Regions from separate parts of the Lachnoanaerobaculum sanguinis genome, predicted to be linked through region 2. Evidence: a T-box and tRNA genes for the amino acid it is inferred to sense, from the RefSeq annotation. Region 2 holds a T-box; the other holds one or more tRNA genes.
The links. A T-box is a leader RNA that pairs with one kind of tRNA and senses whether it is charged. The one in region 2 lies ahead of thrS (threonine--tRNA ligase), so its partner is inferred to be a tRNA-Thr.
Positions count from the first base shown of each region.

Region 1: it encodes a tRNA-Thr, which carries the amino acid that the T-box ahead of thrS (threonine--tRNA ligase) is inferred to sense. The anticodon was not compared.

Region 1 covers NZ_BTHK01000001.1:140,080-151,883, forward strand. The annotation lists gene SBH76_RS00640 (ABC transporter ATP-binding protein) at 1-738, opposite strand, end outside; gene SBH76_RS00645 (undecaprenyl-diphosphate phosphatase) at 854-1,687, opposite strand; gene ung (uracil-DNA glycosylase) at 1,712-2,389, opposite strand; gene SBH76_RS00655 (Rossmann-like domain-containing protein) at 2,634-3,485, shown strand; gene SBH76_RS00660 (ABC transporter ATP-binding protein) at 3,532-4,293, opposite strand; gene SBH76_RS00665 (ABC transporter substrate-binding protein) at 4,274-5,278, opposite strand; gene SBH76_RS00670 (ABC transporter permease) at 5,262-6,026, opposite strand; gene SBH76_RS00675 (thiamine-binding protein) at 6,016-6,321, opposite strand; TPP riboswitch at 6,347-6,446, opposite strand; tRNA gene SBH76_RS00680 (tRNA-Trp) at 6,559-6,629, shown strand; tRNA gene SBH76_RS00685 (tRNA-Pro) at 6,640-6,713, shown strand; tRNA gene SBH76_RS00690 (tRNA-Glu) at 6,721-6,792, shown strand; tRNA gene SBH76_RS00695 (tRNA-Glu) at 6,818-6,889, shown strand; tRNA gene SBH76_RS00700 (tRNA-Thr) at 6,929-7,001, shown strand; gene rsfS (ribosome silencing factor) at 7,029-7,367, opposite strand; gene yqeK (bis(5'-nucleosyl)-tetraphosphatase (symmetrical) YqeK) at 7,368-7,961, opposite strand; gene nadD (nicotinate-nucleotide adenylyltransferase) at 7,954-8,562, opposite strand; gene yhbY (ribosome assembly RNA-binding protein YhbY) at 8,564-8,860, opposite strand; gene obgE (GTPase ObgE) at 8,872-10,149, opposite strand; gene rpmA (50S ribosomal protein L27) at 10,211-10,501, opposite strand; gene SBH76_RS00735 (ribosomal-processing cysteine protease Prp) at 10,502-10,819, opposite strand; gene rplU (50S ribosomal protein L21) at 10,825-11,133, opposite strand; gene SBH76_RS00745 (GerW family sporulation protein) at 11,242-11,649, opposite strand.
Region 2 covers NZ_BTHK01000004.1:5,804-17,607, reverse strand. The annotation lists gene SBH76_RS03450 (heavy metal translocating P-type ATPase) at 1-1,325, shown strand, start outside; gene SBH76_RS03445 (metal-dependent transcriptional regulator) at 1,477-1,842, shown strand; gene SBH76_RS03440 (FAD-dependent oxidoreductase) at 1,999-3,216, shown strand; T-box leader at 3,269-3,461, shown strand; gene thrS (threonine--tRNA ligase) at 3,506-5,461, shown strand; gene SBH76_RS03430 (RNHCP domain-containing protein) at 5,526-6,008, opposite strand; gene SBH76_RS03425 (CAP domain-containing protein) at 6,205-7,011, shown strand; gene aroA (3-phosphoshikimate 1-carboxyvinyltransferase) at 7,065-8,315, opposite strand; gene SBH76_RS03415 (prephenate dehydrogenase) at 8,326-9,417, opposite strand; gene SBH76_RS03410 (elongation factor G) at 9,722-11,804, shown strand, end outside.

The DNA.
Region 1 (11,804 bases), on a different contig from region 2:
TACAACATATGTAAGAGGGTTTAAAAGTGCGGATATATTTCCTACTCTTACTTGATCTTTGTACAGATCCTCTGTAGCAGTATCATACTCACTTATTTCACTTTTTTCTTTTGAAAAGGCACGAATCACTCTGATACCTGTAAGATTTTCTCCTGTTTTTCCAAGTACCTTATCAAGTTTTCTTTGAACATTTCTATAGAGGCCTATACTCTTGGACATTATGAGCGCAACAATTATTGATAATATTAATATTACAACAAATGCAATAAATGACATCTTGGCATCTATATTAAAAGACATTATAAATGCACCTGCAACTATAAATGGTGATCTGAGGACCAGTCTGAAAAATCTGTTTACACCGTTTTGTACCTGGTCACTGTCATTTGTAATTCTTGTTACAAGAGTTTCTCTTCCAAGTATATCAGTCTCGGCATGTGAAAACTTTAAAATATGAGCAAACAAATCATCTCTAAGCTTTGTTCCGAATCCGGTTGCAGCCTTTGCACTGAAATACTGTGCAACTATTGCTGATGTAAGCCCTATTACAGCTAATGTCACAAGCAGGATACCCATCTTTATAATATAATTTGAATCTTTATTTCCAATACCTATATCAATAATCTTTGCTATAACAAGCGGTACCAAAAGTTCAAATGCCGCCTCCAAAAATTTAAATAATGGTGCAAGAACAGACTCTACTTTATAATCTTTTAAATATCTAACCAGTCTAAGCATAATCCTCCTATCTGTTTGCATACAATTTCTTTATGATAATGCTTTTTTAACAGATTGTCAAAGTAAAAGGCATATATTTATAATGAAAAACACATTATAAATATATGCCTGAAATTTATCCCATCAAAGATGATACAAAATACCATACAAGCACTACAAGTCCAAGACCGATTCTGTAGTAACCGAAGAATTTAAAATCATTTTTCTTTATCCAGTTCAATAAGAAACTTATAGAGAAAACGGATACCAAAAATGCAACAATCATTCCAAGTAAAAGATATACAACTTCCGCTGCAGTATAGTGGAAACCGAATTTAACCAATTTCAAAAGGCTTGCACCGAACATTATCGGTATGCTTAAGAAGAAAGAAAACTCAGCCGATACAGCTCTTGAAGCTCCTAAAATCATACCGCCTATAATAGTCGCACCTGACCTTGATGTTCCCGGTATAAGTGCAAGCACCTGAAAGAATCCGATAAATAAAGCTGTCTGATAATCTATTGCATGAACGCTTCTGATGCTGTCCACTCTCTTCTTATTGGAATTTTCTATCATTATAAATAAAATACCATATATAATCAATGCCATAGATACCACAAATCCGTTATAGAGATGTGCATCCAGCCAATCATCAATTAAAAATCCCAACATAGCGGCCGGCAAACATGCAATAATAATCTTCTTCCACAGTTCGATAGTAAGCCTTCTCATCTTTGAACTTTTACCCCTGCTAAACGGATTCAGCTTTTTAAAATATAAAACCACAACAGCCAAAATGGCACCAAGCTGTATAACCACCATAAACATTGATTTGAATTCTGTGCTTGCATTAAGTCTGATAAGCTCATCAATCAAAATCATATGACCTGTGGAACTTATAGGCAACCATTCCGTTATACCCTCTACAATACCGATAATTATGACCTTGAGTATCTCCAGTATATTCATACTAATCCTTTCCATATTTATCTTCTAAATATTCTCTATCTGCCAATCAATCGGCGATATATTATTTTTTACCAAAAATTCATTTGCTTTTGAAAAATGTTTACATCCGAAAAAACCTCTATATGCGGAAAGTGGACTTGGATGCACAGTCTTTAATACCAAATGCTTAGGATTATTTAACATCTTAGCTTTTGATATTGCAGCACTTCCCCATAACATAAACACAATAGGTCTGTCCGTCTCATTTATAATATTTATTATCGCATCTGTAAAATTCTCCCAGCCCTTTCCCTGATGTGAAAAGGCTTTATGAGCTCTTACTGTCAGTATGGTATTAAGTAAAAGCACGCCCTGTTCAGTCCATTTTAACAAATTTCCGTTATTAGGTATATATGTACCTACATCATCATGAAGCTCTTTATATATGTTTACAAGAGATGGCGGAATTTTCTTTTGGGACTTAGGTACTGAAAAAGATAAACCATGTGCCTGATTTTCTCCATGATAAGGGTCCTGTCCCAAAATCACAACTTTAATATTTGATAAAGGTGTAAGATGTAATGCCTCAAATATCTTATCTGCCGGCGGAAATACCGTATGTGTACTGTACTCCTCTTTTACAAATTCATACAAACTTCTGTAGTATGGTTTTTTAAACTCTCCGCTAAGTACTTCCTTCCACTCTCCGGTCAATTCACTCATATAGAATACCCCGATTACTTCGTTTTTTAAAGTATATAGTTTATTCTATCATAGCTAATTGTCCTATACAAGGTTTTAAATAATGTCAATTATGCTAATTTAATGTTAAACAAATAAAATTTATTAACTTCTATTAAGTTAGTCTTACATATTTACAAGCAATATACTTTGCCTTATAATTATTTTGCAGCAGTAAATTGTATACATTTTAATATTAATGTATTTGCTTTAATAAAGGAGATTTATGAAGGATATTAGAAGAATACTTGAGCTTAATCTTGCTCTGTATAAGAAATATGATATTCCCATAGCCAATTTGGAAGAATTTGTCTTCGGGTTTAAATGGGCAATGGCTATTGATAATAATAAAAAAATAAGTTTTGCACTCAGAATAGGTAATGAAAAGCCTATAGCTGAATATGAGTCTATAATAAGAGAGCTAATAGGCAAGCCTTTAGATCAATGTATTGTTGAACTTTTACTTAAAGAAGATGAAACACTTCGTAATATACTTGTAGTGCTAAGCAATTTGATGAGTAAGCCGTTAAATACCGTAGAGCTTCTAAAAGACAGAGGTATTGAGCGTAGCGAAGGTCTTAATTTTAAATATGATGTAAAGGATATGAAAGTAGGACTTATAGGATATGGTGTTTATATCAGATTTTTCCTTAACAAATGTAAGGAATTCCATGCATTTGATCTGCTTCCTGAAAAACAGATTCTAAGCTATCATATATCAAAGGACAGTACTGAAGTTTATCCTAAAAATATTTATTTCCACCTTGGAGAAGATGCTCTAAAGCACAAGGACGTGCTTAAGAATCTCGATATAATTATTATGTCAGGTTCCACTCTTGTAAATAACTCATACCTTGATATATTAAATGCCTGTACAAATGCAAAAATAAAAGGAATATACGGTCCAAGCAGTGAGCTTTCACCTGATTACCTTTTTGAAGCAGGTTATAATTATATTTTCAGTATGAATGCAAAAGACTCTAAGACATATCTTGACTGCTCATTTGCAGCTATTCCAAACTTTGAAACATTTGAAGTTATGGATCTTTATGAATTGAAAAAGATAAATCAAACCTGAAAACACCCCGGATAACTTAATATTCGGGGTGTTTTTATATCTATTTTTATGTATTACCGCTTTCAAGGCAACCTATTACAGACTTTTTATAGTCCAAAAACTCTTTTGTAAGCTTAAAAGAATTATCTCTTACCGAGGTTTCTATTTTTATCTCCGTTTTTATACCTCCGTCTCCAAGAATATAAATTCTGTCCGACAGAAGTATCGCTTCATCCACATCATGAGTTATAAATATGGTGGAAGTTTTATATTTTCTTCTCATATTCATATACCAGTCATGCATCTCATCCTTTGTAATGGCATCCAGCGCAGAAAATGGCTCATCAAGTAAAGAAACATCTTTTGAAAAAAGATATGTCCTTAAAAGCGCAATCCTTTGCCTCATACCTCCTGAGAGTTCTTTAGGATATTTTTTTGCATAGGCATCCAGCTTAAACTCTTTTAACATTTCATTTGCCTTTACCAATGCATTCGATTTCTTTTCCTTTTTTATCAAAAGAGGAAGTGCCACATTCTCTTCTATCGTCATATAAGGCAACAAAAGGTCTTTTTGAAATGAATAACTTATAATACCTGATTTACCTGTGATATCCTCTCCTCTATATATTACCTTTCCTGCGTCGGGCTTTAACAGTCCTGCTATTATATTAAATAAAGTACTCTTTCCGCTTCCGCTTACTCCAAGAAGTGAAACCAACTCATTATCTTTAAGTTCGATATCTACATTTGAAATAATCTGTCTTTCATCATATCCGAAGCTTACATTTCTTACTTCTAAAATAACCTCACTATTTTGTGATGAATTCATTATCAAGTCCCGCTCCCTCATCTATAGGGTTTTCTAAAAGGTTGTTCTCATTAAGCCATTTGTAAAATTCTCCCCATCTGTCGGCATCAATATATCCCCATGGTGTACCTTCGTCTATGTATTGAGCTGATAAATACTCCTGAGAAGCCATTGCAAGATTTTTATCTATCTCAGGTGCATACTTTAAGAGTATTTCCGCAGACTCCTTAGGATTTCCTGCAGCAAACTCGTATCCTTTTTTTGTAGCCTCAAGAAAGCTCTTAACTGTATCCTTATCATTTTTTATCATATCATCATTTGTAAAAATCACAGGTGTATAATAGTCAAATGTTGGATTTATATCTTTAAAAGCAAAATAATCAAATTCAAAACCTTTGACATTGGCTGCAATACCTGCCCATCCATAATATACCCAGATAGCGTCTACCTGTTTGCTGCTAAGTGCAGATACCTCATCTGTAACTGTTGAGGGTATAAGATTTACCTTGCTGAAATCTCCTCCGTCCTTTTCAACTACATTTTTTAACATAGCTTTTTCTATAGGCATATCCCATGTAGCATAATTTTTACCTTCAAGACCCTTAGGTGATGTAATTCCGTCATCTTTTCTTGACATTATTCCTGAAGTATTATGCTGTGTTATAGCTGCAACCGCCTTTATAGGAAGCGCATTGTCTCCTGAAAGCGCTCCTGCCATAGTATCCTGAAAGGATACTCCAAAGTTTGCCTTGCCGCTTGCAACAAGTACTTCCGCACCGTCCTCAGGCGGTTGAACTATTTCAAGCTCAATTCCTGCATCCTTATAGTATCCCTTTTCCATTGCAACATAAAATCCTGTATGATTTGTATTCGGCGTCCAATCAAGTACCAAAGTCAGCTTTTTACTGCCGGTTTCTGTATTCTTTTTACTCCCGCAGGCAGTACTTCCCAAAACCAAAGCACCGACACTTAATGCAACAAATAAATTCTTAATTACTTTTTTCATGTTTCTCCTCCCATGGCATGGATATCTTCTCCAAAATATCCACCGCCTTTAATAATAATAAACTAAGTATAGATATAATAATTATAACTGCAAACATCTTGTCAAAGGCATATGCCTTTCTAACCCTTGTCATATATACGCCAAGTCCTCTAAATCCACCAAGCCATTCAGATATTACACCTCCTACTACAGAGTATGAAGCTGAAATCTTCAATGCCGCAAAAAATTTCCCCATAGATGAAGGCAGCTTTATAAATTTATAAATATCAATTTCGCTTGCACCCATAGACTTTAAAAGGTTTATCTCATCTTTGTCCGTACTCTTAAAACTTTCAAGTACACCTATTGTAATAGGGAAAAAAGTCACAAGTACTATCAGTATAATTTTAGGCAAAAGATCATATCCGAACCATAATACCAAAAGCGGTGCAATTGCTATTGTAGGAATCGTTTGGCTGATAATAATAATCGGATAAAAGGTTTTATACAGTTTTGAAAATCTATCCATTAACAATGCAAATAAAAGTCCCAGTAGCACTCCTACTGTCAGTCCAAGCATACTTTCAAGCAGTGTATATAAAAGATGATACATGAGTAATAAAAAATCTTCTGCCAATGCACTTACTATCTGCACAGGTGAAGGCATAAGATATCCCGGTATTATTTGTAGGCTGCAAAGCATCTGCCAAATTAATAAAAATAAAACACCAAATCCGATCGGGTATATACTGTCTCTTTTATTTTTCATCTGTATGGTGCTTTGTCACCTTTCTGTCTATTGTAAGCAAGTCTCCGTCAGGTTTAAAGCTTACTTTAATATAAGCCATTACCCCCGGTGCACCTGCCCTTATCGCCACATGTTGACATTCCTTTACAATATCCATCAGTTCGTCATATTCGCCCTCAATTGTTGTTTCAAAAGGACCGACATAATATTTCAAACCTGTACTCTTTATATATGCTATTACCTCATCTACAATTCTTACTATTTCTTCATTGTCATATATTTCAGGTAATGTCTGTATAGCTACACTCGCATTCATATTTACCTCCAAAAAAAGACTGCTCTACGGCAGTCTTTTTCTTTCCTACGCCGGCATTACCCGGATCAGGTTATGGGTTAAGGTAAAAACCTCTCTCAGCCGTATTAGCACCCCTTCAAATATTTACTTTGATTATAATACGAATCCAAAAAAATTCAATCAAATTTTTTATAAAAAATAAAAACTTTTAGTTGACAGATTAGAGCTTAACTGGTATAGTATCAAAGTACCTTACAGAGGGGAATAGTTCAATGGTAGAGCAACGGTCTCCAAAACCGTAAATGGGGGTTCGAGCCCCTCTTCCCCTGCTTTAAATCTCGAGGTGTGGCTCAGTTTGGTGGAGTGCAGCGTTCGGGACGCTGAGGTCGCAAGTTCGAATCTTGTCACCTCGATTTATAAGGCCAATTGGTCAAGCGGCTAAGACGGCGCCCTCTCACGGCGCAAACCCGGGTTCGATTCCCGGATTGGTCATCAAAAAGTAAATATCCCGTTAAAGGGCCAATTGGTCAAGCGGCTAAGACGGCGCCCTCTCACGGCGCAAACCCGGGTTCGATTCCCGGATTGGTCATTAAAGGAAGAGTGAAGCTCTTCCTTTATTCATATATAGGCTTGTGTAGCACAGTTGGTAGTGCAACTCATTCGTAATGAGTAGGTCGTCGGTTCGAGTCCGATCGCGAGCTTAAAAAAGCTGCCTTTCGGCAGCTTTTTTACATCTCCACTTCTATTCCGTCTCTCCAGATTCTGTCAAGATCATAGAAAGCTCTGTCTTCTCTAAGAAAAATATGAACAACAATATCCCTATAGTCAAGTAACATCCAAGTTGCATTCTTATTTCCTTCTATAGCATGAGGAACAATTCCTTCTCTACCTAAAATAAAATCAATCTCATCAGATATAGCCTGAACCTGATTTACATTATTTGCACTGGCTATTATAAAATAATCCGCTACGGAACTTACTTTTGTTATATCAATAACCTTGATATCTTCGCCTTTTTTGTCATCAATTATATTATAAATCTTTTTTACAATTTCTTTTATTTCCATCTACACCTCTTCATCTCTCAATTCATATGTAAATTTATCTATATACATATCCTGACTGCTCAAATACTCAATAGTTGAATTTGCAATTCTTCCTATCGCTTTAGTTATATCCTCAAATGCAAGTTTTCTTATCTCATCAAGGCCCGGTAATTGTTTTCTGTTAGGTTCTATATAGTCTGCAACAAATACAATTTTTTCCAACATACTCATATCTTTTTTACCTGTTGTATGCCATCTTATAGCCGACAAGATATCTTTATCTTTAATATTGTAGTTTTTTCTTGCCAAGTAAGGTGCGTATATTGCATGAAGAATTTGAGGCGCTTTATCTGCCACCAATGCAACATAAGTTTTATCGGTATAAGGATCGTCAAATCCTTTCATATCCTCTTTGAGTTTTGAAACCTTCTCTCCTTTTGCAACATCATGCAAAATACCTGCAAGTTCCGCCTTTACAATATCCTCTCCATAGCGCATAGCCAAAGCGGCCGATGTATAAGCCACTCCAAGAGTATGCTCATATCTTTTTTTCGGCAATTTATCTTTCAAATCAGCCTTTATAAGGTCTATATTTTCTCGACTAAAATCAAACATATATTTTATTCTCTTCTATATATCTGCAAACACTCTCAGGAACATACTTTGTAATACTTTCTCCGCCTCCGGCCAATTCCCTTATCTGAGTTGAAGAAATATCAATATCCATAGTATCCAAAAAGTAAATACCTTTAATTTCATATTTACTTTTCAGATGCTCAAAATGATTTTTTAAGGTAAGATTTTCATTGCTGTAATCCCTTGATGCCACTATCAATTTTACTATCTTTAATATGATATCGGGATTTTTCCAGGTTTCTATCTCATAAAACGAATCCGCACCCATAATAAAGTAAAACTCATCGTCAATATACTTACTCTGAAGTTTTTCCAAAGTATTGAAAGTGTATGAATTACCTTCTAAAGTATTTTCAAAATCCGAACAATAAAGTCCGCCATGCCCCTGTATCGCCAATTCAATCATGGATTTTCTGATAGAGAATTCACTGATCTTTTTACCAAGCTTATGTGGCGGTGTCTTTGCGGGCATAAACCATACTTCATCAAGATTACACAACTCTTTTGCTTCCTCTGCCAGTATCAAATGTCCTAAATGTATCGGATCAAATGTACCGCCAAGAATACCGATTCTTTTCATATTACTTCGGAAGGTTTATCTTTCTGTTCTTAGGCTCATCAGCCTGTTTATAAAGTACTATCTTCTTTCCTATAACCTGCACAACCTCACTTCTTGTAAGCTTTGCAATTTCGGCTGCAATTATCTTAGGATCGTCGGCACAGTTTTTCAAAACAGATATCTTTATTAACTCTCTTGGCTCCATAGCCTCTGCAATAGCGGCAGCATTCTCCTCTGTAAGAGAAGCTTTACCTATTTGCATTATAGGGTCAAGGTTCATAGCCAGTCCCTTTAAATATGCTCTTTGTCTACTATTCATTTCTCTCCTATTTACTTATAATAGTCAAACTCATGGCCATACATACGAACAGTATTTCCATCAACTATTCCTGCCTCTTCCAGCTTTTCCAAAACACCTGAAGCCTTTAAGAATTTCTGGAAGAAATCAAATCCCTTCTCAGAATCAAGATTTGTATATCCAAGCATCTTTTCAATTCTTGGACCTTCTACCACAAATACTCCGTCCTCATCGATTTCAACTGTAAACGGAAGATTCTTATCACTTGAATAATCTACTTCAAATTCTTTCTCAAAAACTTTAACAGTTCTGTCGATTGTACTTAAAACATTTACAAGTTCATAAAGAAGCTCCTGTATACCTTTTCCGCTTACACCCGAAATAGGGAATACCTTAATGTCGGGAAAAGCCTCCTTTATTCTCTCTATTTGACTGTTCTCTTCATCATAGATTGCATCTATTTTATTTGCAGCAATAAGCTGTGGTCTTTCAAGCAGGCTCTCATCATAACTCTTAAGCTCATTCATGATGGTTTTTATATCCTCTACAGGATCTCTGCCTTCAGTAGAAGCCGCATCTACCACATGTACAAGTACCTTGGTTCTTTCAATATGTCTTAGGAAATCATGTCCAAGGCCTACACCTTCACTGGCACCCTCTATAAGTCCCGGAATATCCGCCATAACAAAACCGCCTGCTCCCTTGACATCCACCACTCCCAGATGAGGATCAAGTGTTGTAAAGTGATAATTAGCAATCTTAGGCTTTGCATTACTTACTCTGGAGAGCAGTGTTGACTTACCTACATTAGGGAATCCTACAAGACCTACATCAGCTATAACCTTCAGCTCCAAGAGAACAAACATCTCTTTTCCGGGCTGACCGGGCTTTGCAAACTTAGGTACCTGCATGGTAGCGGTGGCAAAATTCATATTTCCGAAACCGCCTTTACCGCCTCTAAGGATAACCTCTCTCTTATTTTCTCCGGACATATCGGCAATTACTTTGCCTGTTTCAAAGTCCTTTATTACCGTACCCTCAGGTACTTTAAGCGTCAGACTCTTGGCATCAGCACCATGGCATTTTCTCTTACCACCCGGCTCGCCGTCTCCCGCCACATATTTTCTCTTCATTCTAAAATCGGTGAGTGTATTCAGACCTTCATCCACTTCAAAAATGATATCTCCGCCTTTTCCACCGTCACCACCGTCAGGACCGCCGGCTGCCACAAAAAGCTCTCTTCTAAAGCTTACATGACCATCTCCGCCCTTACCCGATTTTATAAAAATTTTTGCACTGTCAGCAAACATAAATACCTCTTTGTATTAAAGAAGGCCTCATACATCTGTATGAAGCCTCCCGTCTCAACTCTTATTCAGCAATAGCTCTTGGGTAAACAGAAACCTGCTTTTTGTCTCTGCCCTTTCTTTCAAAACGAACTACACCGTCAACTGTAGCGAACAAAGTATCATCACCACCACGACCTACGTTAAGTCCCGGATGAATCTTTGTACCTCTCTGTCTGTATAGTATATTTCCAGCTAAAACAAACTGTCCGTCTGCTCTCTTAGCACCAAGTCTTTTTGACTCAGAGTCTCGACCGTTCTTTGTAGATCCAACTCCCTTTTTATGAGCGAAAAGCTGAAGGTTCATTTTTAACATTTACTTGACCTCCTGTAAATTAATCTTGATAAAATCTCCGTACTCTTCTCCTATATCCATAAGACCAAGAATACATGAATCCAGTAATAGTCCCGATTTTTCACTTCTATCATGCAAAACAAACGAAAAGAAGCCGTCATCAGAATCGACCGTAAAGTCGTCATCACAAAAATGTTCAATAGAATTTGCCAGATTCAGTGTAAGCACCGAAACCGCCGCACATACTATATCCTTGCCTTCTTCATCAAAGTTTGCATGTCCTGAAACTTTCAAACCGGTGTATTTGCCATCTTTAGCAAATGCAATAACGTCAATCATAAAGATTATGCATTAATCTTTTCAATCTTAACTTCTGTAAACTGCTGTCTGTGACCGTTCTTCTTGTGGTGACCTTTTTTAGGCTTGTACTTGTATACAATAACCTTCTTAGCCTTGCCTTCTTTAAGAACAGATGCACTAACACTTGCCCCTGTTACAGTAGGTGTTCCAACTTTAAGTTCTCCATCGTTTAGTGCAAGAACCTGATCGAATGTAACAGCCTCACCGTCTGCTTTTCCAAGTTTCTCTACTCTAATGATATCTCCTTCAGAAACCTTATACTGCTTACCACCTGTAGCAATAATTGCGTACATAAGGATACCTCCTATTATCATTACTCGCCAAAATTGGTGCCTGACACAGGCTTGAAACCAACATTGAGCGGCATACCTACTAAGTATACACCAAAAATATAGTGATTGTCAATCAATATATTTACTTTCACTTTCATTTAATATTGTCTCAGCCTGCTTTGTAGCATCCTTGTCTACATCAGACTTATTTGTAACCTTATTTATAAGCTCAGGAATCATATCAAGGATTTTAGTGAATGCATCCTGATTTTTTATATTCACAACCTTAGTTCTTCCATCTTGAATAATAAGCATTGCACTCGGTGTTATCTTGGCGCTCATTCCGCCGCCACCCTTTGACTTTGAGGTTTCTTCAAATGTACCCGTTGCCATTCCGCAACTTACATCCACCAATGGTATTATTGTAGTATCACCTACAACAATAGGTTCTCCCACTACAGTCTTTGTTGTAAGAAAAGTATTCATACCGTTAAATATAGCTTCGGCATTATCAAAAAATCGACTGTTCTTCTCCATCTTCGCCCTTTCTATCGTAAAACATAATATATGTAAATTAATAAGCTCTCTTAAAGTCTTCATTATACCACATATTTATAATAATATCACCATACTTAGTTTACATTTATTTCCATATTTGATATGATAGTATCAATTCCTAGTTATACACTAGG
Region 2 (11,804 bases):
TGGAAAAAAGAACAGGATCAAGAGTTTATGCAGGAACAGTAGTAGAAGAGGGAGAATGTCTGTTAAAGGTAACTGTTACTACAGGACAGAGCAGATATGATAAAATCGTATCTATGATTGAGGAGAGTGAAAAGCTTAAATCAAATACTGAAAATATGGCAAACAGACTTGCAGACAGACTTGTACCTTATTCATTACTTGCAACAGGACTTACATATCTGTTTACAAGAAATGTAACAAGAGCATTGTCGGTTCTTATGGTGGATTTCTCATGTGCATTGAAGCTTTCCATGCCTCTTGCGGTACTTTCTGCAATGAGAGAGGCCGGAAATAGTAAAATCACTGTAAAGGGTGGAAAGTTTATGGAGGCAATTGCAAATGCGGATACTATAGTATTTGACAAGACAGGTACTCTGACTTATGCTTGCCCAAAGGTAGAAAGAATTATCGGAATTGACGGAGATGATGAGAATCAGCTCTTAAAGATTGCTGCATGTCTTGAGGAGCACTATCCTCACTCTATTGCAAATGCTGTGGTAAAAGAGGCTAAAGAAAGAAAGATTCGTCATAAAGAGATGCATTCAGAGGTGCAGTATATAGTTGCACATGGTATTGCAAGTAAAATAGAAGGTGACAAAGTTGTAATAGGAAGTTATCATTTTGTAATTGAGGATGAAAAAGCTTTTCTTAGTGAAGATGCTAAGAAAAAGCTTTCAGAGCTTGATCACAGATATTCACATCTGTTTATGGCTATTGCAGGAAGACTTGCAGCTATTATTGAGATTGCAGATCCTCTAAGAGCCGAAGCAAAGGATGTTTTAAAGAAATTAAAAGCTCTCGGAATTAAAAAGACAGTTATGATGACAGGAGATAATATCCACACGGCCGAAGCTATTGCAAAAGAGGTAGGAGTAGATAAATTCTACGCTGAAGTATTGCCTGAGGATAAGGCAAGCTACGTGGAAAAAGAAAAGGCAAAGGGCAGAACCGTAATAATGATCGGTGACGGTATAAACGACTCACCTGCATTATCGGCTGCAGACTGCGGTATTGCAATCAGTGAAGGTGCGGCAATTGCCAGAGAGATAGCTGATGTATGTATATCAGCTGATGATTTAAATGATCTTGTAAGATTAAAAGAACTTTCAAATAAGCTTACAAGAAGAGTTCACTCAAACTTCAGATTTATTATGGGATTTAACGGTTCTCTGATAGGTCTTGGTATTTTGGGAATACTTGCTCCGGGAACATCATCACTGCTTCACAATTTGTCAACTGTAGGTATATCACTTTCAAGTATGACAAATCTCTTACCGGAGAATTAAGAAAAATGATTTTAATATATTCGGACATCTTTTGATGTCCGATTTTTACAAAGATAACCAAAAAAGTTGCAAATATTTGATAATTGTGACATTTTTAGGTATAATATCAGCATAAACAGTAAGCAGGAATTTATTAAAGAAGGAGGTAATTATGGTTATACAGGAAGCTGCCGAGATGTATCTGGAGACAATACTCAGTTTAAAGAAAAAGACGGGAGTTGTAAGGGCAGTTGACATTGCAAGAGAAATGGGATATTCAAAGCCGACTATAAGTGAGCAGATGAAAAAGTTCAGAGAAAACGGCTATGTTGAAGTTGACAATGAAGGACATATCACATTGACTGAAAAGGGCCTGGAGATTGCTGAATCTACACTTGAAAGACATATCGCATTAGGTGAAATTTTACAAAAGATGGGTGTAAGCAAGGAAACAGCGATAGAAGATGCCTGCAGAATAGAACACTATATCAGTGAAGAGACATTTGAATGTTTTAAGGAATATTTTAAGAATAAATAGTCTAAAGAAAAAGCCTATAGATCTGTGACGGATTTATGGGCTTTTGTCAAAAAAATATCTAAATGTATTTTATCAGATACTTTATTGAAAAATATTTATTTACACTGTAAACTTAACCCGATTTATATTAAGTTAGTTGGAAGTAAGAGGTAAAATATGGGATTACATATAGTAAATGAGGCCAATAAATGTCTGCAATGTAAAAAACCGCTTTGCAGCAGTCATTGTCCTATAACAACATCAATACCACAGGTTATATCACTTTTTAAAGAAGGAAAGATAATGGAGGCCGGAGAAATTCTCTTTGATAACAATCCTTTATCTTTGGTTTGCTCAATAGTTTGTGACCATGAAGCTCAATGTCTCGGTAATTGTATAATGAACAGAAAAAACAATCCGGTAAGATTTTGTGATATAGAAAAGTTTATATCGGACTTTTATCTGGACAGAATGGAATTTGTAAAAAAGCCGAGAAAGAATGTGATGGTCGCAGTCATAGGCGGAGGTCCTGCGGGTATGACTGTAGCGATTAAGATGATAAAAGAAGGCTATGATGTAACTATTTTTGATGAAAAGAATACAATAGGCGGAGTGCTTCAGTACGGTATTCCTGATTTCAGATTGCCGAAGTCTTTAATGCAAAGATACTATGACAAGATGGAAAAAATGGGAATAAAGATAAGAAACAATACCGCAGTAGGCGGAGCTTTGGAGATAAAGGATCTTTTCAGAGACGGCTACAAGGCTGTATTTGTAGGAACCGGAGTGTGGAGAGCAAAGACTCTTGGTATTGCAGGTGAGAGTATGCCGAATGTACATTTCAGTGTGGACTATCTGGCAAATCCTGACGGACATAAGCTTGGAGACAGTGTTGCTATAATCGGTATGGGAAATGCCGCAATGGATGTGGCAAGAACAGCTCTTAGGAGAGGTTCAAGAACGGTAAAGCTCTATGCCAGAAGTAAAAGAGTTGCAGCAAACTCTGTAGAGGTGGAGGCGGCCAAATATGAAGGCGCCGAGTTTATATTCGGTAAGGCTATTGAAGCTATTACATATGACGGTCCTGTATTTAAGACTGCAATATTTGATGAAGAAGACAATGTAATCGACTATGAAAAAGAACTCGACTATGTAGATGCCGATTCCACAATCATATCGGTAAGTAACGGACCTAAGAATAAGCTTGTTCTTACAACAGACGGACTTAGAGCATCGGATAAAGGGCTTTTGATAGTAGATGAAAACTGCATGACAACTGTTGAAGGTGTTTTTGCTGCAGGTGATGTGGTTCACGGCTCAAAAACCGTAGTTGATGCGGTCGCTCAGGCAAAGGTTGCTGTAGAAGGTATGCTCAATTATTTGGAAAATTTATAAATAAAATACACTGAGACCTTGACAAAGGTAAAATCAAGTAATATTATATTGTGCATAAACGAAGAAGAGAAAAGTAGCATATGTGGAAATTACAGAGAGAGTTGGAGGCTGAGAGCAACTTATGGAAATATATGTGAAGACCGTCTCGGAGTGGCTTTAATACAGCACGTTGATTACGTTATAATCAAATGAGGGATATATTTATATATCTGAATTAAGGTGGAACCGCGTCAATCGCCCTTAAACGAAAGTTTAGGGGCGATTTTTTATTATTGGAAATGGAGGAAATATGAAGATAACATTAAAAGACGGCTCAGTAAAAGAATATGAGAGCAAAAAAAGTATTATTGATATTGCTAAGGACATCAGTGAGGGTTTGGCAAGAAATGTGGTTGCCGGTGAAGTAAACGGTGTTATGCATGATTTAAGAGATGAACTTGAAGCTGATTGTGAGCTCAATCTTATTACACTAAAGGATAAGGAAGGACTTTCAGTTATAAGACATTCAGCATCACATGTACTTGCAGAGGCTGTAAAAAGGGTTTTCCCGGATGCCAAGCTTGCTATCGGACCAAGCATTGCGGAAGGATTTTACTATGATTTTGACCACGAGCCTTTCTCAAGAGAAGACCTTGACAAGCTTGAGGCCGAAATGAAAAAGATTATAAAAGAAGGTGCGCATATAGAAAAATTTGAGCTTCCAAGAGAAGAAGCTATCAAGTTTATGGAAGAAAAAAATGAGCCTTATAAGGTAGAGCTTATAAAAGATTTGCCGGAGGGTGAGAAGATATCTTTCTATAAACAGGGAGATTTCACTGATCTTTGTGCCGGACCTCATCTTCAAAGAACAAAGGATATAAAGGCATTTAAACTTATATCATCATCAATGGCATATTGGAGAGGAGATTCAAATAAGGCAAAGCTTCAAAGAATATACGGTACAGCTTATAATTCAAAAGAGGAGCTTGAGGCACATTTAAAACATCTTGAGGATATCAAGCTTAGAGATCACAACAAGCTTGGAAGAGAGATGGAACTCTTTACAACTGTAGATGTAGTGGGTCAGGGACTCCCTCTTATGTTACCGAAGGGTACAAAGATGATTCAGAAACTCCAAAGATGGATTGAAGATCTTGAGGACAATGAGTGGGGCTATGTAAGAACAAAGACTCCTCTTATGGCAAAGTCGGATCTTTATAAGATTTCAGGACACTGGGATCACTATCAGGACGGTATGTTTATTTTGGGAGATCCTCAGCATGACGGAGAAATCCTTGCACTCAGACCTATGACATGTCCGTTCCAGTATTATGTATACAAGAATACTCAAAAATCCTACAGAGATCTTCCATATCGTATGGGTGAGACTTCAACACTTTTCAGAAATGAAGATTCGGGAGAAATGCACGGACTTACAAGAGTAAGACAGTTTACTATTTCCGAAGGTCACAATGTAATAAGACCGGATCAGGCTGAAGAAGAGCTTCAAAGCTGTCTTAACCTTGCAATATATGTACTTGATACACTTGGTCTTAGAGATGATATAACATTCAGACTTTCAAAGTGGGATAAGAATAATAAGGAAAAATACCTTGGAGATGAGGCGTATTGGGAAGGAACACAGGCTGCACTTAGAAATATTCTGGTAGAAAAGGGACTTCCTTTTACAGAGGCTGACGGTGAGGCTGCATTCTACGGACCTAAGATTGATATTCAGGCAAAGAATGTTTACGGCAAAGAGGATACAATGATTACAATTCAGCTTGATGCCGCTATTGCAGAAAACTTTGACCTTTACTATATAGACCAAAACGGTGCAAAGGTAAGACCTTATATTGTACACAGAACTTCACTTGGTTGCTATGAGAGAACACTTGCATGGCTTATAGAAAAATATGCAGGAAAGTTCCCTACATGGTTATGCCCTGAGCAGGTAAGAATTCTTCCTATATCAGACAAATATGCAGACTATGCAAACTCCGTTTTGAAAGAACTTAAGAGAAACGGTGTTGACGCTACTGTTGATACCAGAACGGAGAAGATAGGATTTAAGATAAGAGATGCAAGACTTTCAAGACTTCCATATATGCTTGTAGTAGGTGAAAAGGAAGAAGCTGAAGGAAGCGTATCTGTAAGAAGCAGATTTGCAGGAGATGAGGGAAGTAAAAAGCTTTCAGACTTTGTGGATATGATCTGCAAAGAGATAAGAACAAAAGAAATCAGAAAAGAAGAAGTAACTGAATAAAATAACTGAATAAAATGTGAATTTAGAAGGGGGCAAAGACCTTTAAAAGATCTTTGCCCTCTCTTTATTTTTGTTTATCAAGTGCGTTTTCCAGTAAATGTAGCGGGAAAGGCGGTGAGGCCAAAGGCTTTACGGCTATCGACATCAAAAGTACAGGGTTGTCGTCTGCGGCGCTTCTGTTTGTGTTAAGTTTACCGCATTTTTTACATCTGTGAACTATTGCCCATTCACCCTTATCCTTAACCCATATGGAAATAGGCTCCATAATGCCTTTGCAATCACTTTTACGATCTCCGGGTTCATTGTCCACATGAATGGAAGACAGGCAGTAGGGGCAATGGTTTCTGTGATGTGTACCTGCACCTTCAGGATTTATCATTTTTCCACAATTGGCACAGGGGAAAGAGTCATTGCATGCTTCATATCTGTAATCAGGTTCTATTTTTACGGAATTTTTCTTTTTGATTGTACCGGTTTTCTTCTGTGATGAAGGGGCGCTGTTAAGGTTTTTTAGAGCCGCTTCCAAATCAAATTTATCTTGACTCATATTTTCTTCTCCATTGTCTATTTCTTACAATATACTTCATTTGGTTTAACCAAACAGGCACTATGAATTACCTAATGTGTCTGATATAATTATATTGTATAAAAGTTATAAAAATACTTGTTTTTGTATTATACTCAAGAAATTTGCATATGTAAAATATATTTTGATGGATTTAGGATGAGTTGTAGGAGAAAAAATGAAGAAGAGATTAGTTGTTTTGGCAGCGGCTTTGTCAATGAGTATGGGACTTTCTATGGTCTCATATGCAGGTAATTGGCAGCATGATTCAAAGGGAACATGGTACTTGACTGATGATTACAAATATCCCGTATCACAGTGGAAAAATATCGACGGAAACTGGTATTACTTCAATACAAAGGGATATACTTTAACAGGCTGGCAGTGGGTGGACGGTAAAGCTTATTTCTTTAATGACGGAAGAAACAGCGCTTTTCCGCAAAGTGCAATGCTAAGGAATACCAAATCACCTGACGGATATGATTTAAACGGAGAGGGCGCCTGGACGCAGAACGGAATTGTAATGACAAAATCCGGACAGGCAGGACTTGATATGGCAATGCATATCACAGGAGAGAATACAGGTGAAAGAGCGGAGCTTTTCATTAAGTTAAATGAGTACAGAAAAAGCAAGGGATTGCCTGAAATGGTGATAAGCAGTGAACTTATGGCTGCGGCACAGCAAAGAGCAAAGGAGAGTGCAGTATCGTTTGCACATACCAGACCTGACGGACAGGCTTTTTATACTGTGAACAATATAACGAATAATTATATCGGAGTATCTGAGATATTGACAATGGACAATTCCTCATCTACAGATATAAAGATTGCATCATTTAAGAATTCACCAAAGCATAATGAACTTATGCTTCAAAGTGAGGGGTTTATAGAAAATCTGCCGGCATCTACAATATATGCCGGAGTCGGATATTATTACAGTAACGGATTTTATTATGTAGCAATGCTTTTCGGACATCAGAAATAAACAAAAGCCGCCACCGGTATATACTCACAGTTATATATCGATGGCGGCTTTTTTTAAATATTTACTTTTCTTAAATCGTCAAAAAATCCCGGATATGATATTTCAACACAGTTTTTATTATCAAGTTTTATTTCACCGTCTGAAATCAGTCCAAGAATTGCAAATGTCATTGCGATTCTGTGATCGTCATGAGTAGATATGGTGACATTTCCCAAAAGTTTGTTTGTTCCCTCAATCTCCATACCGTCCTCGGTTTCTACTACATTTACACCGAGTTTTGAAAGTTCCTCACACATTACCTTTATTCTGTTGGATTCTTTTACCTTAAGTTCTGCAGCATCCTTTATAATTGTTTTACCTTCAGCTAATGAAGCTACGGCGGCAAGTAAAGGCAGTTCATCTATAAGAGTCGGTATAATTTCTCCTCCTATAGTAGTTGCATGAAGCTTTGAATAGGATACTTTGATATCGGCTACAGGCTCAAACTCATCATTTGAATTGATTATTTCTATATTTGAACCCATATCTTTTAAAACTTTTATTACACCGTCTCTTGTAGGGTTTATACCTACATTTTCAAGTATAAGCTCCGAACCCGGGACCAAAACTGCGGCAGCCATAAAAAAAGCAGCTGATGATATATCGGAAGGAATGTCTATATCGGTTGCAAAAAGTTCCTTACATGGATTTATTGTTGCTGAGGTTTTTGTCGTATATAAATCTGCACCGAATTTTTTTAACATCAATTCGGTATGGTCTCTTGATTTTGCAGGCTCAATCACAGTAGTCGGAGAATCTGCATATAATCCTGCAAGAAGTATTGCAGATTTTACCTGCGCACTGGCAACGGGAGAGTTATATTCAATACCGTGAAGCGAGCTTCCTGTAATGGTAAGAGGTGCAAAACCGTTATTACTTTTAATATCGGCGCCCATCAATGTGAGAGGAGCTATAATTCTGTTCATAGGCCTTTTTTGTATAGACTTGTCACCTGTGAGGACAGAAGTGAAGTTTTGTGCGGATAAAATACCGCTTACAAGTCTGGTTGTAGTACCGCTGTTGCCGCAGTCAAGTATTTCACCCGGTTTAGAGAGGCCGTAAAGTCCCTTTCCCTTTACTGTAACATCAGTATTTTTTATTTCTATATCAATACCCATTTTTTTAAAAATTGATATTGTTGAGATGCAGTCGGCACCTGTTAAAAAGCCTTTTATATTTGTAATACCCTTGGATATGGCACCGAACATAACAGCTCTGTGAGAAATTGATTTATCGCCGGGAACCCTTAATCTACCTTTTATCATATTTCCTCCGTTAAATAATTTTATAATTATATTCCTTCAATAATTTGCCTGCCATTTCACAGGAATCGGCATCATAGAAAGAAATATTTAAAGCACCCTCGCCCTTTTCTCTGTTGTGATTGATACCGATATTTTTAATATTTATAGAATTTGCGGCCAATATGGCGGAGATAACGGAAATTGCTCCCGGTTTATCCTGTATATGCACGCTTAAATCATGTTTTGAAATAATAAGTCCCTGAGAGTTTGTATCAAGAGAATTTCTGTATTCACCGGATTTTGCAAACATATTGTTGATATATGTACTTGACTTGGAAGACAAATGTGAGTATACATCCTCTAAAGTATCTATATATTTTCTAAGCATCATATTTATAGGCTCGGAATTAAGCATACATATCTGTTCCCACATGATTGGAGAAGCCGAGGCTATCCTTGTAATATCTTTAAATCCCCCTGCGGCAACTCTTTTCATTACTCTGTCATCATAGTCATTTTCACTTACCAGATTTACAAGTGTAGCCGCAATAATATGAGGCAAATGGCTTATAGTGGCAACAACTTTGTCATGCTTTTGATAATCTATTACAAAGGGAATAGCCTTTATTGATTCGATTATTCCTGAAAATACCTTTAATTTTTCGGCATTTATTTTTGAGGAAGGAGTGATCATATAATAAGCATTTTCCAAAAGCAGAGCATCCGAGGCGTCATACCCCGTTTTTTCAGAACCTGCCATAGGATGTCCGCCTATAAAGACATCCTCAAGTTCAAGTTCTTTTGCAAGACTGTGAATTGAGGACTTTGTGGACCCCACATCCGTTATGATTGCATCCTTTCTTATATAAGGTTTTATATCTTTAAGATATTTATCATTGAACTCTACCGGAGTACATAAAAACACTATATCACAGTCTGAAAGAGTGTTGTCTATACCTTCAAGAATAATGTCGATAATCCCGTCGCTTTTACCTTTTAACAGCTCGGAACGGTTGTTTGTATAGGCATAGATTATTGATTCGGGTCTGTATTTTCTTATTGCTTTGGCGATAGATCCAGCTATAAGTCCAAAGCCTATAAAAGCTATATTATTGTATTGCATAATCCTCCGTTCCGACATTACGTCAATTTTAAATATAAAAAGTCTAGTACATTTGGAGTCATTAGTCAATTACTTTTACTTTAATAATTTAAAGTGATATAGTAATATGGCTTTATACGGACTATTTATCTTTACTAAAACAGTCTATTTATACAAAAACTTTATAAAAATATATTACGATTTAACTATAATAAAAGTGTAAATTACATTGTCTAAATTGAATATAAAACTTGAAATTTTATCGTATGTTTAGTAAAATATCTTTATCAGAAAAGTCTATTGACTAAAAAGGAGGGATACTCTTATGAAGGTTTATGAAACTAAACAGATTCGTAACGTCGTACTACTTGGCCATGGAGGCTCGGGTAAGACTACAGTGGCAGAGGCCATGAGCTTTGTTGCAGGAAATATTTCAAAGATGGGAAGTATTTCAAGCGGAAATACCATCAGCGACTATGACAAAGAAGAAATTAAAAGAGGTTTTTCCATCAGTACATCTTTGATTCCGGTAGAATATGAAGGAGATACCGGAAGTGTAAAGATAAATCTTTTGGATACTCCGGGATATTTCGACTTCGTAGGCGAGGTGGAAGAAGCCGTATCAGCTGCAGACGCTGCCATTATTGTAGTCAATTGCAAGGCCGGAATTGAAGTAGGTACAGTAAAAGCATGGGAGTTGTGTGAAGAATACGGTTTACCGAGAATATTCTTTGTTACAAATATGGACGATGACAAGGCAAGCTATCGTGAACTGCTTCTGAAGCTTGAAACTCGCTTCGGAAGAAAAGTGGCACCTTTCCATCTTCCAATTAGAGAAAATGAGAAGTTCGTGGGATTTGTAAATGTCGTAAAGATGAAGGGTAGAAGATTTACAAATTTATCAGATTATGTAGAGTGTGAGATACCTGATTATGTTGAAGCCAACCTAAAGATTGCAAGAGAGGCCTTGATGGAGGCCGTTGCCGAGACAAGCGAAGAATACATGGAAAGATATCTTTCAGGTGAGGAATTCAGTGATGATGAAATTTCAACAGCACTCAAAGAAAATATTTGCAACGGAGATATCGTGCCTGTAATGATGGGTTCAGGAGTGGACGCACAGGGATTTAAGGCACTTATGATGGCAATTGAAAAGTATTTCCCGTCACCTGATTATAAAGAGTGTGTGGGAGTGGACGTAAGTAACGGTGAGCATTTCACAGCAAAATATAATAAAGAGGTTTCATTATCTGCAAGAGTATTTAAGACAATAGTGGATCCTTTCATAGGAAAATACTCTTTGGTTAAGGTTTGTACAGGTACACTAAAGCCTGACAGTACAATCTACAATGTAGGTAAGGAAACAGAGGAGAAATCCGGAAAGATATATGTACTCAGAGGAAAGAACGCTATAGAAGTACCTGAGCTTGTTGCCGGTGATATCGGCGCTATGGCTAAGCTTAGTGTAACAACTACAGGTGATACTATTGCATTAAAGAATGCACCTATCCTTTATCACGGACCAAAGATCTCATCACCATACACATGTATGAGATATAAGATCGTAAACAAGGGCGAAGAGGATAAACTTTCATCAGGTCTGTCAAAACTTATGGAAGAAGATTTGACATTAAAGCATATGAACGATACTTTAAACAGACAGACTCTTCTTTACGGAATAGGTGATCAACAACTTGAAATCGTAGTTAGCAAACTTTTAGATAGATATAAAGTAAAGATAGAACTTTCAAGACCTAAGGTGGCTTTCAAAGAGACTATCAGACAAAAGGTTGAGGCTGCTGGAAGATATAAGAAGCAATCAGGTGGACACGGTCAGTTCGGTGATGTAAAGATGAGCTTTGAACCTTCAGGAGATCTTGAGAAGCCATATGTATTTGAGGAGACTGTATTCGGAGGTTCGGTACCTAAGAACTATTTCCCTGCAGTTGAAAAGGGAGTGGCTGAGTGCTGTATTAAGGGACCTTTGGCCGCATATCCTGTAGTAGGTGTAAAGGCTGTGCTTTTGGACGGTTCATATCACCCTGTTGATTCTTCCGAGATGGCATTTAAGATGGCTGCCACAATCGCATTCAAGGACGGATTTATGAAGGCCGCACCTGTACTTTTGGAGCCTATTTATACAGTAAGTGTAATAGTTCCCGATAAATTCACAGGTGATGTTATGGGTGATCTTAACAAGAGACGTGGTAGGGTTCTCGGTATGGAGTCAATCAATCACGGAAAACAGCTTATAAGAGCCGATGTTCCTATGTTGGAGCTTTTCGGATACAATACCGAGCTTCGTTCAATGACCGGAGGTATGGGTGTATTCAGCTATGAATTTGCAAGGTATGAGCAGACACCGGGAGATATCCAGAAGAAGGAAGTTGAGGCAAGAGCTTCCAAAC